DNA from 2 places in the Tistrella bauzanensis genome. Region 2 is predicted to be linked to the other one. Evidence: riboswitches for the same ligand, from Rfam matches in the RefSeq annotation. Region 2 holds a riboswitch; the other holds the start of a gene.
What was found. A riboswitch is a leader RNA that binds a small molecule or an ion and turns the genes downstream of it on or off. The one in region 2 is predicted to bind cobalamin.
Positions count from the first base shown of each region.

Region 1: it holds a riboswitch for cobalamin, as region 2 does, so the genes downstream of both, IEW15_RS21955 (ribonucleoside-diphosphate reductase subunit alpha) here and IEW15_RS12910 (TonB-dependent receptor plug domain-containing protein) in region 2, are expected to answer to the same signal.

Region 1 covers NZ_BMDZ01000078.1:9,956-17,136, forward strand. Annotated here, with positions in the region: gene IEW15_RS21945 (crotonase/enoyl-CoA hydratase family protein) at 101-1,003, shown strand; gene IEW15_RS21950 (AMP-binding protein) at 1,098-2,885, shown strand; cobalamin riboswitch at 2,905-3,131, shown strand; gene IEW15_RS21955 (ribonucleoside-diphosphate reductase subunit alpha) at 3,264-5,201, shown strand; gene IEW15_RS21960 (ribonucleotide-diphosphate reductase subunit beta) at 5,192-6,304, shown strand; gene IEW15_RS21965 (thiolase family protein) at 6,321-7,181, opposite strand, start outside.
Region 2 covers NZ_BMDZ01000029.1:21,008-28,188, reverse strand. Annotated here, with positions in the region: gene IEW15_RS12925 (glycoside hydrolase family 17 protein) at 1-972, opposite strand, end outside; gene cobD (threonine-phosphate decarboxylase CobD) at 1,109-2,203, opposite strand; gene IEW15_RS12915 (cobyric acid synthase) at 2,200-3,693, opposite strand; gene IEW15_RS12910 (TonB-dependent receptor plug domain-containing protein) at 3,720-5,687, opposite strand; cobalamin riboswitch at 5,798-6,020, opposite strand; gene IEW15_RS12905 (PRC-barrel domain-containing protein) at 6,219-6,794, opposite strand; gene IEW15_RS12900 (SIMPL domain-containing protein) at 7,152-7,181, shown strand, end outside.

The sequences.
Region 1 (7,181 bases), on a different contig from region 2:
TGATTTGACGGTCAGGATTGACTGTCAATTTCCGTCACCATACAGTCAATACTGACTGTGAGGCGGCGGCAGCCGCCTGCCCCCGGATATGGAGCCCGATATGCCTGCATTCGAAACACTGATCATCGCGCCCGACCCCCAGGCCCCGCGCATCGCCCGCCTGCTGTTGAACCGCCCTGAGCGGCTGAACGCGATCACCGATCAGACCCCGCGCGACATCCGGGACGCCGTCGCATGGGCCGAGGCGCAGGACGATATTCACGTGATCGTGGTCGAGGGCGCGGGCAAGGGGTTCTGCGGCGGCTATGACCTTGCCGACACCGCAGAACAGATGGTCGAGCATCCCTGTCAGCAGGAGCGCTTTCCATGGGATCCGATGGTCGACTACGCCTATATGAAGCGGAACACCGAGGATTTCATGAGCCTGTGGCGGTGTTCGAAGCCGACCATCGCCAAGGTTCATGGCGCGGCGGCGGCCGGAGGCAGCGACATCGCGCTGTGCTGCGACCTGCTGATCATGGCTGAGGATGCCCGCATCGGCTATATGCCGACCCGCGTCTGGGGCTGCCCGACCACGGCGATGTGGACCTATCGCCTGGGGCCGGCGCGGGCCAAGCAGATGATGTTCACCGGCGACCTGATCGACGGCCGCACCGCCGCCGCCTGGGGATTGGCCAACGAGGCGGTGCCGGCGGCAGAGCTGGAGGCGGCGACGCTGCGCCTTGCCGGACGTATCGCCGGCGTGCCGCGCGGGCATCTGGCCATGCACAAGATGGTGGTCAATCAGGTGATGCTGACCCAGGGCCTGGAACAGTCGCAGATGATGGCGACAGTGTTCGACGGCATCACCCGCCACAACCCTGAAGGCCTGTGGTTCCGCCGTTATGCCCAGGCCCGGGGCTTCAAGGCGGCGGTTGCCTGGCGCGACAGCGGCCGACCGATCCCCGAGGGCGACGAGGCCCGCGCCCTGATCCGCGAGATGGACGGACACGGCGACGGCTGAGGCCGCACACGGCCGGCGCCAGGCCGGATAACGGACGCCAACGACAAGAACGATAAGACGAAGACACGTCCCCAAAGGGAGGGAGACACGACCCATGCCGACCGGCACCGATGGGCGCGAGGCGGCGCTGCGCGCCCGCCTCGACGCGACACCCACGCCCTATGATCTGCTGGCACAGATCGCTGTCGAGCGTCCGGATCATCCGGCGCTGGATTATCTGCCGGATGCCGCCGGATCGCCCCCGATCACGATCAGCTATGCGGCCCTGGTCCGCGAGATCCGGCAGATGACCGCGGCCTTGCGCGCCGCAGGCGTCGGGCCGGAGGACGGCGTCGCCATCCTGCTGCCCTTCGTGCCGCAGGCGGTGATGGCGCTGATCGCCGCCACGGCGGCCGGTATCGCCTTTCCGATGAACCTGCTGCTGTCAGCCGAGGCACTGACGGCCCAGATGACCCTGGCGCGGGTCCGGGTGGTGGTGACCATGGGGCCGCATCCGGCGCTGGATGTGCATGGCAGGGTGATGGCGGCGGTGGCGGCGGTGCCGACGGTGACCAAGGTTGTCGCGGTGCCGATGGGCGCCGCCAGTCGGCAGGCTGTCAACTGGGTCGACTTCCTGGGTAGCGGTGCGGAGTGTGTGGTCGATCCGGGTCATCCCGACCGGGTGGCGGCCTTCATTCACACCGGCGGCACGACCGGTGCACCGCGGCTGGCGCAGTTGTCGGCCCGCAATCTGGCGGCAGCGACGCTGATGGCGGCGGCCGGCAGTGGCATGATCGCCGAAGACCGGGTGCTCACCGGCCTGCCGCTGTTTCATGTCGGTGGCGCGGTGGATGTGCTGCTGGCGGCCCTGTCGCAGGGCGCCACGGTGATTTTTCCAACCGCGACCGCCATGCGCAACCCGGAGGTGCTCCGCCGGTTCTGGCAGATCGTCGACGAGACCGGCGCCAGTATGATCGGCAGCGTGCCGACCATTCTGGCGGCCATCGCCGACAGCCCGCGCGGGTCCGCGCGCCTCGACCGGCTGCGGGCGATCCTGACCGGCGGTTCGCCGCTGGCGCCCGAACTGGCGGCGCGGGTGGAAAAGATCGCCGCATGCCCGGTCTGCCAGCTCTATGGCATGACCGAGACCGGCGGGATCGTGTCGGTCCAGCCGGCTGACGGCCGGTTCCACGACCATGCCGTGGGCCCGCCGGTGCCGCTGGCGCGTGTGGCGCTGGGCGCGGTCGACGCGGCCCGTCTCCCCGGTGCGCAGGGCGAGGTTCTGGTGGCGGGCCCGCATGTCTTCCAGGGCTATCGCACCGCTGCCGGCACCGTGGATCGCCCGCAGGACGGCTGGCTGCGATCGGGTGATCGGGGCGAGGTGCTGCCATCGGGCGAGCTCCGGATCATCGGCCGGGCCAAGGACGTGATCATCCGCAGCGGTCACAACATCGATCCGGTGGCGATCGAGGCGGTCGCGCATGCCCATCCGGCGGTCGCCCAGGCGGCGGCGGTTGCCATGCCCGACGATTATGCCGGGGAACTGCCGGTGCTTTATGTGATGCCGCGCGCCGGCATGATCTGCTCCGAAGACGACATCGCGGCCTTTATGGCCGCGCACATCGCCGAGCCGCCGGCGCGGCCGCGCCATGTGTTCGTGCTGCCCGACCTGCCCTTGACCCCGCTTGGCAAGATCGCACGCTTTCGCCTGCGTCAGCTCGCGGCCGAACATCGGGTTCGGGCGGCGCTTGGCGAGACCGGAGAGGGCCTCGCGATCCGCTGCGCGGATCCGGCGGCAAAGCGCATCACGATTGACGGCGAGGTGGCACCCGACCGGCTGCGGGCCATCGAGGCGGTGCTGGCCCGGCTTGGCCTTGAACGCGCCCAGGAATGCCAGCCTTGACGACAGGGTGTCCATCTGCACAATATGCAGTGTTCTCGGTTCCTCATATCCACAAAATATGGGGCTAAGAGGGAATTCGGTGCGGTGGGCGGCTCAGAGGTGCTCGCCAAATCCGAAGCTGTCCCCGCAACTGTAGGCGGCGAGCGACCACACGATCTGGTGCCACTGGCATGACGACATGCCGGGAAGGCCTGTGTGGCAGTGGCGACCCGCGAGCCAGGAGACCTGCCGCGAACCTGTTGAAACGTCCCTGGGCGGGGAGTCCCGGCGGGCGCAGGCGGCAGCTCATGCCTTGCCCGGTTGTTCCGGGCCAGGGCTGTGGCCTCATCGCCCTGCGTTCACCCGGAACCGCTCCGCCAGGGCAGATGGGTGAACACCATGTCGTCTGCGGCCTTCGACTTCGACCGTCATGGTCATCTGGTTCCCGTTACCGCGCCGGTCGGGGCCGGGCGGATACGGCATGCGCCGCTGCCGGCCCCGCTGGCACCGGTAACGCTGGCACCGGCACCGCGGCCCTCGGATCTTGCCATCGATCATGGTCGCGACACGCTGCTGACCGATTTCGGCAAGGCGACATTGCGCGACCGCTATCTGATGCCGGGGGAGCGGTATCAGGATCTGTTCGCGCGGGTGGCCTGTGCCTATGGCGACGATATCGACCATGCCCAGCGGATCTATGATGCGATGTCGCGGCTGTGGTTCATGCCGGCGACACCCATCCTGTCCAATGGCGGCACCGCGCGGGGCCTGCCGATTTCGTGCTTCCTGAACGCCGTTCCCGACAGCCTGGACGGTATCGTCCGGACCTGGAACGAGAATGTGGCACTGGCCTCGAATGGCGGCGGCATCGGCACCTATTGGGGTCAGGTCCGGTCGATCGGCGAAACCGTGAAGGGCTGTGGCGAGACGTCGGGCATCATTCCGTTCATTCATGTCATGGACGGCCTGACCCTGGCGATTTCGCAAGGGTCGCTGCGCCGCGGATCGGCGGCGGTCTATCTGGACATTCATCATCCCGAGATCGAGGAATTCCTGGAGATCCGCAAGGCGTCGGGCGATTTCAACCGCAAGGGCCTGAACCTGCATCACGGGATCAACATCACCGATGCCTTCATGGCGGCGGTGAAGACAGGGGATGATGTCGCGCTGCGCAGCCCCTGTGACGGCAGCGAGATCCGGCGGGTGGATGCCCGCCGGCTGTGGCAGCGCATCCTTGAAACCCGGCTTCAGACCGGTGAGCCTTATCTGTTGTTCATCGACACGGTCAACCGGGCGCTGCCGTGCCACCAGCGGATGCTGGGGCTGGATGTGTCGACCTCGAACCTGTGCAGCGAGATCACCCTGCCCACCGGCCTGGATCATCACGACCGGGAGCGCACCGCGGTCTGCTGCCTCGCCTCGTTGAACATCGAGACCTGGGACGCATGGAATGAGGCGCCGGGCTTCGTCGAGGATGTGATGCGCTTCCTCGACAATGTGCTGACCAGCTTCATCGAGACCGCGCCCGACAGCATGGCCCGCGCGCGCTATTCAGCGATGCGCGAACGCTCGGTCGGGCTGGGCGTGATGGGCTTTCACGCCTTTCTTCAGGCGCGAGGCATTCCGTTCGAAAGCGCCATGGCCAAGGCGTGGAATCTCGCCATCTTCCGCAAGCTGCGGCGCGAGGCCGACCGGGCATCGGTGTTCCTGGCTGGCGAGCGCGGCCCCTGTCCCGACGCGGCCGAAGCCGGCATGCAGGCGCGGTTCAGCCACAAACTCGCCATCGCGCCCACAGCATCGATCAGCATCATCTGTGGTGGCACCAGCGCCTGCATCGAGCCGATCCCCGCCAATATCTACACCCACAAGACCCTGTCGGGCGCGATATCGGTGCGCAATCCGCATCTTGTCCGGCTGCTGGCCGCCAAGGGGCTGGATAGGCCGGCGGTCTGGCAGTCTATTCTGGGTCATGAGGGATCGGTGCAGCATCTGAATGCGTTGACCGCAGAGGAAAAGGCAGTGTTCCGCACCGCCTTCGAGATCGATCAACGCTGGATCATCGATTTCGCCGCCGACCGCGCGCCATTCATCTGCCAGAGCCAGTCACTGAACCTGTATCTGCCGGCCGATATCGATAAATGGGATCTGCATATGCTGCACTGGACCGCCTGGGAGCGGGGGGTGAAGAGCCTGTATTACTGCCGGTCGCGGGCGTTGCAGCGCGCGGGCTTCGCGGGAGATGCCGACAGCATGGCGACCAGCGGAACGGATGCCGTGTCGACCTCCGCGGCACGTGTCGCGCCGACCGATTATGAGGAATGCCTTGCATGTCAGTGACGATCCGCACCCATGGCCTTGCCGGCATCCCGGGCACGCTCGATCCAATGACCCTGATCGGCACTGGTCGCGTCGGCTTGCTGACCGCGACCGGCAGCTATGACGTCGACCGCTACCCTTGGGCCTATGGCTTCTGGAAGCGCCAGCAGCAGGCCCATTGGATGGGCGAGGAAGTACCGCTTGGCGGTGATATCAAGGATTGGCATTCCGACCGGGTCAGCGATGCCGAACGCCAGTTGCTCACCCAGATCTTCCGCTTCTTCACCCAGTCGGATATCGAGGTTGGTGACAATTATCTGAAGCGCTATATCCCGCTGTTCCAGCCGCTGGAGATCCAGATGATGATGGCGGCGTTCTCGAACATGGAAACCGTGCATATCGATGCCTATGCCCTGCTGTTGAAGACGCTGGGCATGCCACAGGCTGAATTCGAGGCCTTCCGCAGCTATGGCGATATGCGCGCCAAGGCCGATTACATGCACAGTTTCGGCACGGGCACGGTTGCGGATGTGGCGCGGACGCTGGCGATGTTCGGTGCCTTCACCGAGGGCATGGCGCTGTTCGCCAGTTTCGCGATGCTGCTGAACTTTCCGCGCCACAACAAGATGAACGGCATGGGCCAGATCGTGAGCTGGTCGGTGCGCGATGAAAGCCTGCATTGCGCCGGCATCATCCGCCTGTTTCATGAATGGCATCGCGAGACCGGCGCCGTGACCGCATCGGTCCGCGATGACATCATCGATCTGGCCCGCACCATGGTGTCGCTGGAAGACCGGTTCATCGATCTGGCCTTCGAACTGGGGCCGGTGCACGGTATGACGCCGGCCGATATCAAGGCCTATATCCGCTATATCGCCGACTGGCGGCTGACCCAGCTTGGCCTGCGGCCGGTTCATGGCTGTTATTCCGACGTCGAGGATGGCGCACGACCGCTGGTGCCGCATCCGTTGCCCTGGCTGGTCGAAATTCTGAACGGCGTTGAGCACGCCAATTTCTTCGAGCAGCGCGCGACCGAATATTCCAAGGCCGCCAGCCGGGGCGACTGGGATGGCCCGGCCGGTGTCTGGGCGCAGTTCGACCGCAGACACCGCTCGGCAACCTGACGCTGAACGCGCCTGATCAGACGGCTTCAAGAATGGTCGCGATGCCCTGGCCGCCGCCGATGCACTGGGTGGCGAGGGCATAGCGGCCGCCGATGCGCTTCAGCAACTGCGCGGCCTTGCCGGTGATCCGGGCACCGGTGGCGCCCAGCGGATGGCCGATGGCGATGGCGCCACCGTCGATGTTCACGATCGCCTCCGGTATCTCAAGCTCCCGGATGCAGGCCAGCGCCTGACTGCCGAAGGCCTCGTTGATTTCGACCACGTCGATATCGGCGATGGTCAGGCCCGCGCGGGCAAGTGCCTTGCGCGTGGCCGGCACCGGCCCGATGCCCATGATTTCCCGCGGACAGCCGGCAATGGCGGTGGCGCGCACCCGCGCCAGGATCGACAGGTTGTGGCGGATGGCGAAGGCTTCCGACGTCACCAGCACGGCGGCGGCACCATCGGTGAGTGGCGATGCGGTGCCGGCGGTGACGGTGCCGTCGGGCCGGAAGGCGGGCTTCAATCCGGCCAGAGCCTCCAGCGTCGTCTGAGGCCTGAGGCAGCCATCGCTGTCGATGACCGCGCCATCAGGTGTGGTCACCGGCACGATTTCATCGGCCAGCCGACCATCGGCACGGGCGGCAGCCGCCTTCCGCTGCGAGGCGAGCGCCAGCTTCTCCTGATCGCTGCGCACCACATGATACTGCGTCGCGACATTCTCCGCCGTCTCACCCATGGTGATATGGGCATCGACAATGAGGTCGGCATCTGGCCGAGAGGGGCTGCGGAAGCGCGGATTGGGGTTGTGATTGAAGCCGCCCTGGGGCACGCGGCTCATCGATTCCACCCCGGCGCAGATGAAGGCCTCGCCGGCGCCGGTCGCGATCTGGCCATG
Region 2 (7,181 bases):
GAAAATGCCGCCAGCCGCCAGCCAGTACCAGTGCGGCATCTCCACCACCGGCCCGGTCAGGGGGAATTTCTGGTTGCGGAATTCATCCACCAGCCCCCAATGGCCGCCGACCGTGCCTTCCTGCACCCGCTTCCAGGGCTGATCGAAGGCTTCGATCAGGTTGTAATCGACCCCCATGCTGCGGGCGAGTGGGATGAACTCACGAATGAACTTGGCCTGATTGACCAGACCGGGTGAGGCGGGGCCGCGGGTGCGGCCCTCGCTGGGCCAGCCGGTCTCGCCGATCATGATCGGCTTGCCGGGGAAGGCTTCCTTCACCTCGGCGATGATCCGGCGCAGATGAGCCATCGAGTGGTCCACCGACACCGGCTCGTCCTCCCAATAGGGCAGGATATGGACGGTGACGAAATCGACCTCGTCGGCCAGGTCCCGGTTCTGCAGCCAGAATTCCCAGACATCGGCATAGGTGACGGGCTTGTCGGTGCGTGCCTTCACGCCGCGGATCAGCTCTCGCAGGCGCTCCGGCGACTGTTCGCGCCGCAGCAGCACCTCATTGCCCACGATCACCGCCCGGATCGCATCCGGGTTGCGGGCCACAACATCCAGTGCCGCATCGATCTCAAGCCGATTGTTCTCAGGGTCGGCACCGATCCAGATGCCCTGAAGCACCTTCATGCCCAACTGGGCCGCCTGGACCGACACCTCTTCCAGCCCCTGGCGCGCCGAATACAGCCGCACGCAGTCGGTGACCGATTTGAGGATCGCCATATCCTCGGCGATCTGGGCGGGCGGGGCGACGAAATCGACATTGTGGGGCGTCTGACGGCCGCGGAACGGGGCATAGGACGTGCAGGCCACATGGGCATTCGGCACATCGGGCAGGGCCACCGGCGCATTCGTCCAGGACCACAGGCCCCAGGCGATCGCGGCAGTGACAAGAAAGGCGACCAGTCCGATCAGGCGCGACGACATCGCTCAAGGGCTCTCCCTGGCCAAGCTCGGCCCGTCCGGACGGGCGGAGCCGGGCCGGGGGCGGGCACCGGACGCAGACGACCCCCTCGTCCGCCGCACTCCGGCCGATCATCGTTAGCGGAAACCGCGTGTCTTGTCAGCCGTCCGTGTGCATTGCCACATCGGCGAGGGCGGCGGCGAGACGCTGCCATTCGTCCGCGTCGCCCGTGCCGATAGCGTCGGCGGTATGATGGGCGGGGATGCCGAAGCGCAGCCAGCCGGCCTGTTCAGGGATGGTGACGGCTGCCGGCCAGTCGCGGATCAGGATACCATGCCGCGCCGCGAGATGCGCCAGAATGGCGGCCGCCCGGGCGCGGCTGCCGGCATCGACGGTGCGGAACAGGTCGGTGCCGCCCACGGCCTCAAGCCCGGCCCCCGCCAGCAGCCGGTCGAGGCGGCGGGCATCTTCAGCCAGCCGGTCTCGGGTTCGAGCGGCCCAGCCGGCATCGCCATAGGTCTGCGCCGCCACGGCCAGGGCCGGACCCGACACCGCCCATGGCCCCAGATGATCGGCCATGGCCGCGGCAACGGGCGGATCGGCGATCGCAACCCCCAGCCGTAACCCCGCCAGACCAAAGAATTTTCCGAACGACCTCAGCACGATCAGCGCCGGTCCGGCCGATGCGGCGACCGATGCCGCGGGGGTGGTCTCGCCAAAGGCCTCGTCGACCACCAGCCGGCCGCCGCGCCGCGCCATCACCTGAGCAAGATCCATCAACATGTCGGGTGCGTGCAGCCGGCCGTCGGGATTGTTCGGGTTCACGACCAGCGCGGTATCGATGCCGGGGGCCGTGAGGTCTGCAGGGTCGGTGACCACGCAGACCGCGTGTCCGGCGCGCCGCCAGGCGGGGCCATGTTCGTTATAGGTCGGCCCCAGCACCGCGACCCGCCCGCGCGGCACGGCGAAGGGCAGGGCCTGGATCAGCGCCTGCGAGCCGGGCCCCAGGCACAGTTGATCATCCGACGCGGCGCCATAGAAGCGCCGGGCGGCGGCGATGCAGGGCCGGATCAGGTCGTCATCGGGAAGCCGGGTCCAGGCATCCGAAATATTGTTAGCAATATCAATTGGATATGGATTCCGATTGATGCCGGTGCTGAGGTCGATCCAGGGCCGTGGTGCATGCGGATAGCGGACCATCATCCGCGTCAGACCGCCGCCATGATCCCGCTCCGCCGGTCCCGTCCCGGTCATGGCCGCACCGGCCGGGCGGCGGCGGCGAACAGCGCCTCGATGTCCAGGTTGGCTTCCAGATGGTCGGCCAGGGCATCCAGCGCCTGATCCACCGAGCGCTGATAGTCGACCGGCGCCGGGCGCCGGCCGGTCAGTGCCTCGATCAATGCCGCGCGATAGCCATCGGCGCCGAACAGCCCGTGCAGATAGCAGCCGGTCACCCGCCCGTCATGGCCCACCGCACCATCGGCGCGCTCCGCCACGCCCGGTTGCCCGGCCAGCATCAGCATCGGCCGCGCGCAATCGGGGCCGGTGGTGACGCCGATATGCATCTCATAGCCATGGACGGCGGCCCCCGTGATCCTGTCGGTGCCTGTCGCCTCAATCAGCGACTTATCGCCACCCAGCCGGGTGTGGATGTCGAGCAGGCCCAGCCCCGCGACATGGCCGGGCTCGCCCTCGATGCCCTCAGGGTCGGATATGCTGCGCCCCAGCATCTGATAGCCACCGCAGATGCCGATCACCCGTCCGCCGCGCCGGACATGGGCGGCCAGATCGATATCCCAGCCCTGGGCGCGGAAGAAGGCCAGATCGCCGATGGTCGCCTTGCTGCCCGGCAGGATGATCAGATCGGCGACCGGCAGCGGCTGGCCGGGCGGCACCATGGTCAGGGCCACCTGTGGCTCCAGCTTCAGCGGGTCCAGATCGTCGAAATTGGCGATGCGCGACAGCATCGGCACGGCGATCTTCAGGCCCCCGGGGCCGGGGCCGCCTGGCATGTCCAGGGCGACCGCATCCTCGGCCGGCAGCCGCGCCGCCGCCGGCAGCCAGGGGACGACACCGAAAGCCGTCCAGCCGGTGCGGCGCCGGATCTCGTCGAGCCCGCCATCGAACAGGCGAACATCGCCCCGGAACCGGTTGATGATAAAGCCTTTGATCAGCGCGCGCTCATCGGGTGGCAACAGCATGTGGCTGCCGACCATCTGGGCGATCACCCCGCCGCGGTCGATATCTCCGGCCAGAACCACGGGCGCCTGCACGGCGGTGGCGAAGCCCATATTGGCGATATCGCCGGCACGGAGATTGACCTCCGACACCGATCCCGCACCCTCGATCAATACCAGATCGGCCTGATCGGTCAGGATATGGAAGCTCTCCAGAACCCTGGGCATCAGGCGGTCGCGCCAGCCGCGGTATTCGGCGGCGCGCGCCGTGCCGGCCATCCGGCCCTGAACCACGACCTGCGCGCCGATATCGGTCTGCGGTTTCAGCAGCACCGGGTTCATGTGCACGCTCAACGCAGCACCGCAGGCGCGGGCCTGAAGTGCCTGCGCCCGGCCGATTTCCCCGCCATCGGCGGTTACGGCGGCATTGTTGGACATGTTCTGCGGCTTGAACGGCCGCACCGTCAGCCCGCGCCGGCGGGCGATGCGGGCAAGGCCTGCAACCAGCAGCGATTTGCCGACATCGGAACCAGTGCCCATCACCATCAGGCAGCGCGCGGTGGCCATGATTGTAGCCCTCCTGACCGGCGGTCTCAGAATGTGGCCCGCAGGCCCAGATAGACGCTGCGACCAGGGGTGGCATAGCCATCCACTTCCTGATAGTCGACGTCGAAGACATTGTCGAGCCGCGCGAAGGCGGTCAGGCTGTCGGTCAACCGCTGGTCGCCATTTAGCCCCAGCACCGTATAGCGACGGATCCTGGTGGGCCGGCTGGCGGAATTCTGCTGTGCGCCGACATGGGTCACCTCGGCGCCGATCCGGCTGCCATCCCATGGATAGAGATCGGCGGCGGCGAACAGGCTGTGGCGCGGCCGGCGCGGCAGCTGCCCGCCGGTATCGAGGTCGGTCGTCTCCAGATAGGTATAAGCGGCCTGAAGCGACAACAGGTCTGCCGGCGTGGCCCTGGCCGACAGCTCGACGCCTTCGGTGCGGGCGCGGGCGGTGTTGCGATAGCGGCTGGCGGCGCTGTCGAAGCTCAGCATGTTGCGGATATCGTTGCGGAACCAGGTGGCGCCCAGGGTCAGGCGTTCTTCCAGGAAACTTTGTTCGATACCAAGGTCATAGCCGCGGCTCTTCTCGACATCAAGCGACGCGTCGCCATAGGTCGGGTGATAAAGCTGGTATAGCGACGGTGCCTTGGTGCCGGTGCCCAGGCTGCCGCGCAGGGTGGTGCCGGTGCCTGGAATCACCCAGGCGCCGGTGAACCGCCAGGTGGTGCTGGCGCCGAAGGCGTCGTGATCGTCGCGCCTGAGGCCGGCGGTCAGATACACCTGATCCCATAAGCCGGCCTGATACTGGCCGAAGATCGCGGTGGTCGTGGCATCGGCCTTCAGCGTGGTGGTGACCGGATCGCCCAATGCGCGGGCATCGCGGATGGTGGCGCGTTCGGTCTCGGTGCCAAGGCCGAGTGTCAGGATGTCGTCGTGATCGTCGACCATGATATCGGTCTGGGTCTCGATACCCTGGCGCACGCCATCGAATTCGGTGCGGGCCTGAAAACGCGACAGGGGGTTGTTCGACTCCCGATCGAGCCGCGCGCCCGACAGCGTCGTCCGGTTCTCCACCCGGCCATCGGCCAGGGTGGCGATCGCGGTCAGCCGCCCGCTATAGCTCAGGGCATCATTGGTACCCGGCGCTTCGGGGTTGCTCGACGGGTCGAAATCGGCGCTGGTCCGCGCTGCCGTGCCCGTGGCTTCCAGCGCCAGCACGTCGCTGAGCGTCACGCCCCCGGACAGGCCGATCTGGGTGCCGGTGAACCCGTCATCCTCTCGGCCGCCTTCCAGCCGCGAAAAGCCCTCGGTCCGGAAATCGACCGCGGATATCGCCGCGTCCCAGCCGGCACCGGCCGCGCGCAGGGCGGTGCTGACCCGCTGGCTGCGATAGGCGCCGGCCTCGACCGAGGCATCGCCCTCCACCCCATGCCCGCCATCCCTCAGGCCGCGACGGGTGATGATATTGACCACGCCACCAATGGCATCCGCGCCATAAAGGGCGCTTTGCGGACCGCGCAGCACCTCGATACGGTCGACATCGTCGGCGAGCAGCCGGCCCAGATCGAAGCCGCCACTGGCGCTGGCGGGATCGTTCACCTCGACGCCGTCGATCAGGATCTTGGTCTGGCTGTCATCGGTGCCGCGCAGCCTGAGATTGGTGGCGGAGCCGGGGCCGCCGGTGCGGCTGAAGCTCACCCCCGGCGCCCGGCGCAGGGCATCGACCACGAACACCGTGCCCGCCTGCCGCAAGCTGTCGCCCTCGATGACGGTCACGGCGCTGCCGATGCGATCCGGATCCACGGCCGTCCGGGTGGCGCTGACCACAAGCGGCGACAAGGGCTCGTCGGCCCGGGCCGGTGCGATGGCAAGCTGGCCCTGAAGAATGGCAAGCGCGCCGCCGGCGACGAGCCGGGCTGCGGTCGAGGGCCAGACTGCGGTTGAGGGCCGGGCTGCGGTCGAGGGCCGGGCGGTGACATGGATAGGACGATAGCGCCTGGAGGTGTGCATCGAGCGGTCCCGCAATGACGATGGCCAAAGCGCATCGACGCGGCTGGCGGCTCTTTGCAGACAAAAGATGCCGCCGCTCCACCGGTCAGACCCGTCCGGTGGTCGCCTCGATACGCGGGTGGCTGACGGCAGGTCTCCTGGCTCGCGGGTCCATGCGCCGCCCGGCCTTCCCGGCAACCCATGGTCACCAGTGGCATGATCGGGTGGTGCTCTCCGCCTACAGTTGCGGGTACAGCCGCGGCATTGGCGGGGGCTGGCCCCGCCGCACCGCATTCCCTCTTCATCCGCTCACAGACAGAACCTGTGCGCGAAACCGTCGCCGCGCACCATAGACACAGCATCCACCGCCGACAAGGGCCATCCATCGGCCGGTGGAACGCAGCACCGGCAGCGGCCAAAAAAATGGCGTCGCACCATCGGGATGCGACGCCAGGCCTTCAGGGCCCAAGTCTCAGGGAGAGAGCAAGTCTCAGGGAGAGAGAGAGTGGGTATTCCAGGGAAACGCGGGTCGTTCAGGCTGGAGACGGAGTATCAGCCGGCGGGGGCCGGGGCGGTGGTGGTCATCGGCTGGGCGGCACCGGCCTCGGCGTCGCTCTTGACCGCTTCTGCCGATTTGAAGGCCGGCATCTGCTCAAGCTGTTCCGGCGTCATCGAGGCGACAAGAACCTGTTCGCCCGGTTCCGCGGTCAGCTGATCCCAGGGCACCATCACTTCCTTGGTGCCGAAGCCCAGCAGGCCGCCATATCCCAGAACGGCGTGGGTGATCTGGCCATTGGGATCGAAGATCAGACCGCGAAGCGTGGCGACTTCCTCGCCATCCGGCGTGCGGACGACAGCGTCACTCGACAGCAGTGTGTTGGCCGGCTGCGGCTCCGGCGGCGCCTCGGCGGTATCCTCGGCGCCCGCGGGCGGGGTGGTGGCGGCGGGTGCGCCGGCGGCCGGGGCCTGGTTCATCGTGTCGGCTGAACCGCCCGCCGGCGCCTCGGTGGTGGTGCCGGCACCGGGGGTTGTCGCCTGGGCCAGCGCGCTGCCTGCGGCAAGCGGAACGGCACCAAGGCCAAGAATGATCGCGAGAGCCGAGGTGGTGCTGCGCATGGACTTCAGCATGGGGGGTCTCCTGTGTTCAGCGATCCGGCAAGCTCTCTTGCCTTCCCCTAAGACTTAAGATCTTCCATTATGATTGTGAATGGCAAAGGCTGTGGCATAATCATGAGGCATTTTGCCAGTGAATATTGAGGCATGTCTCAAGTTGTGTCGCTATGATGTCCTGGCATGAAAGATAAGCGCAGTTGCGGCCACAGCGATTGCATCGGGCAACAACCTGTGTCGTCCGCATGTCGCAGCGGTGCTTGACGGCGACCGGCACCCGGCGCAGGCTCCGCGTCAGAGGTAACGACGGCGACCGCACAGGTCCAAACATGGCCATGGCCCGTCTGGTTCCCACGTGGTGAGGAGAGCTGCCGCATGCGTATGGACATTCTGGGTCTGGCCGGT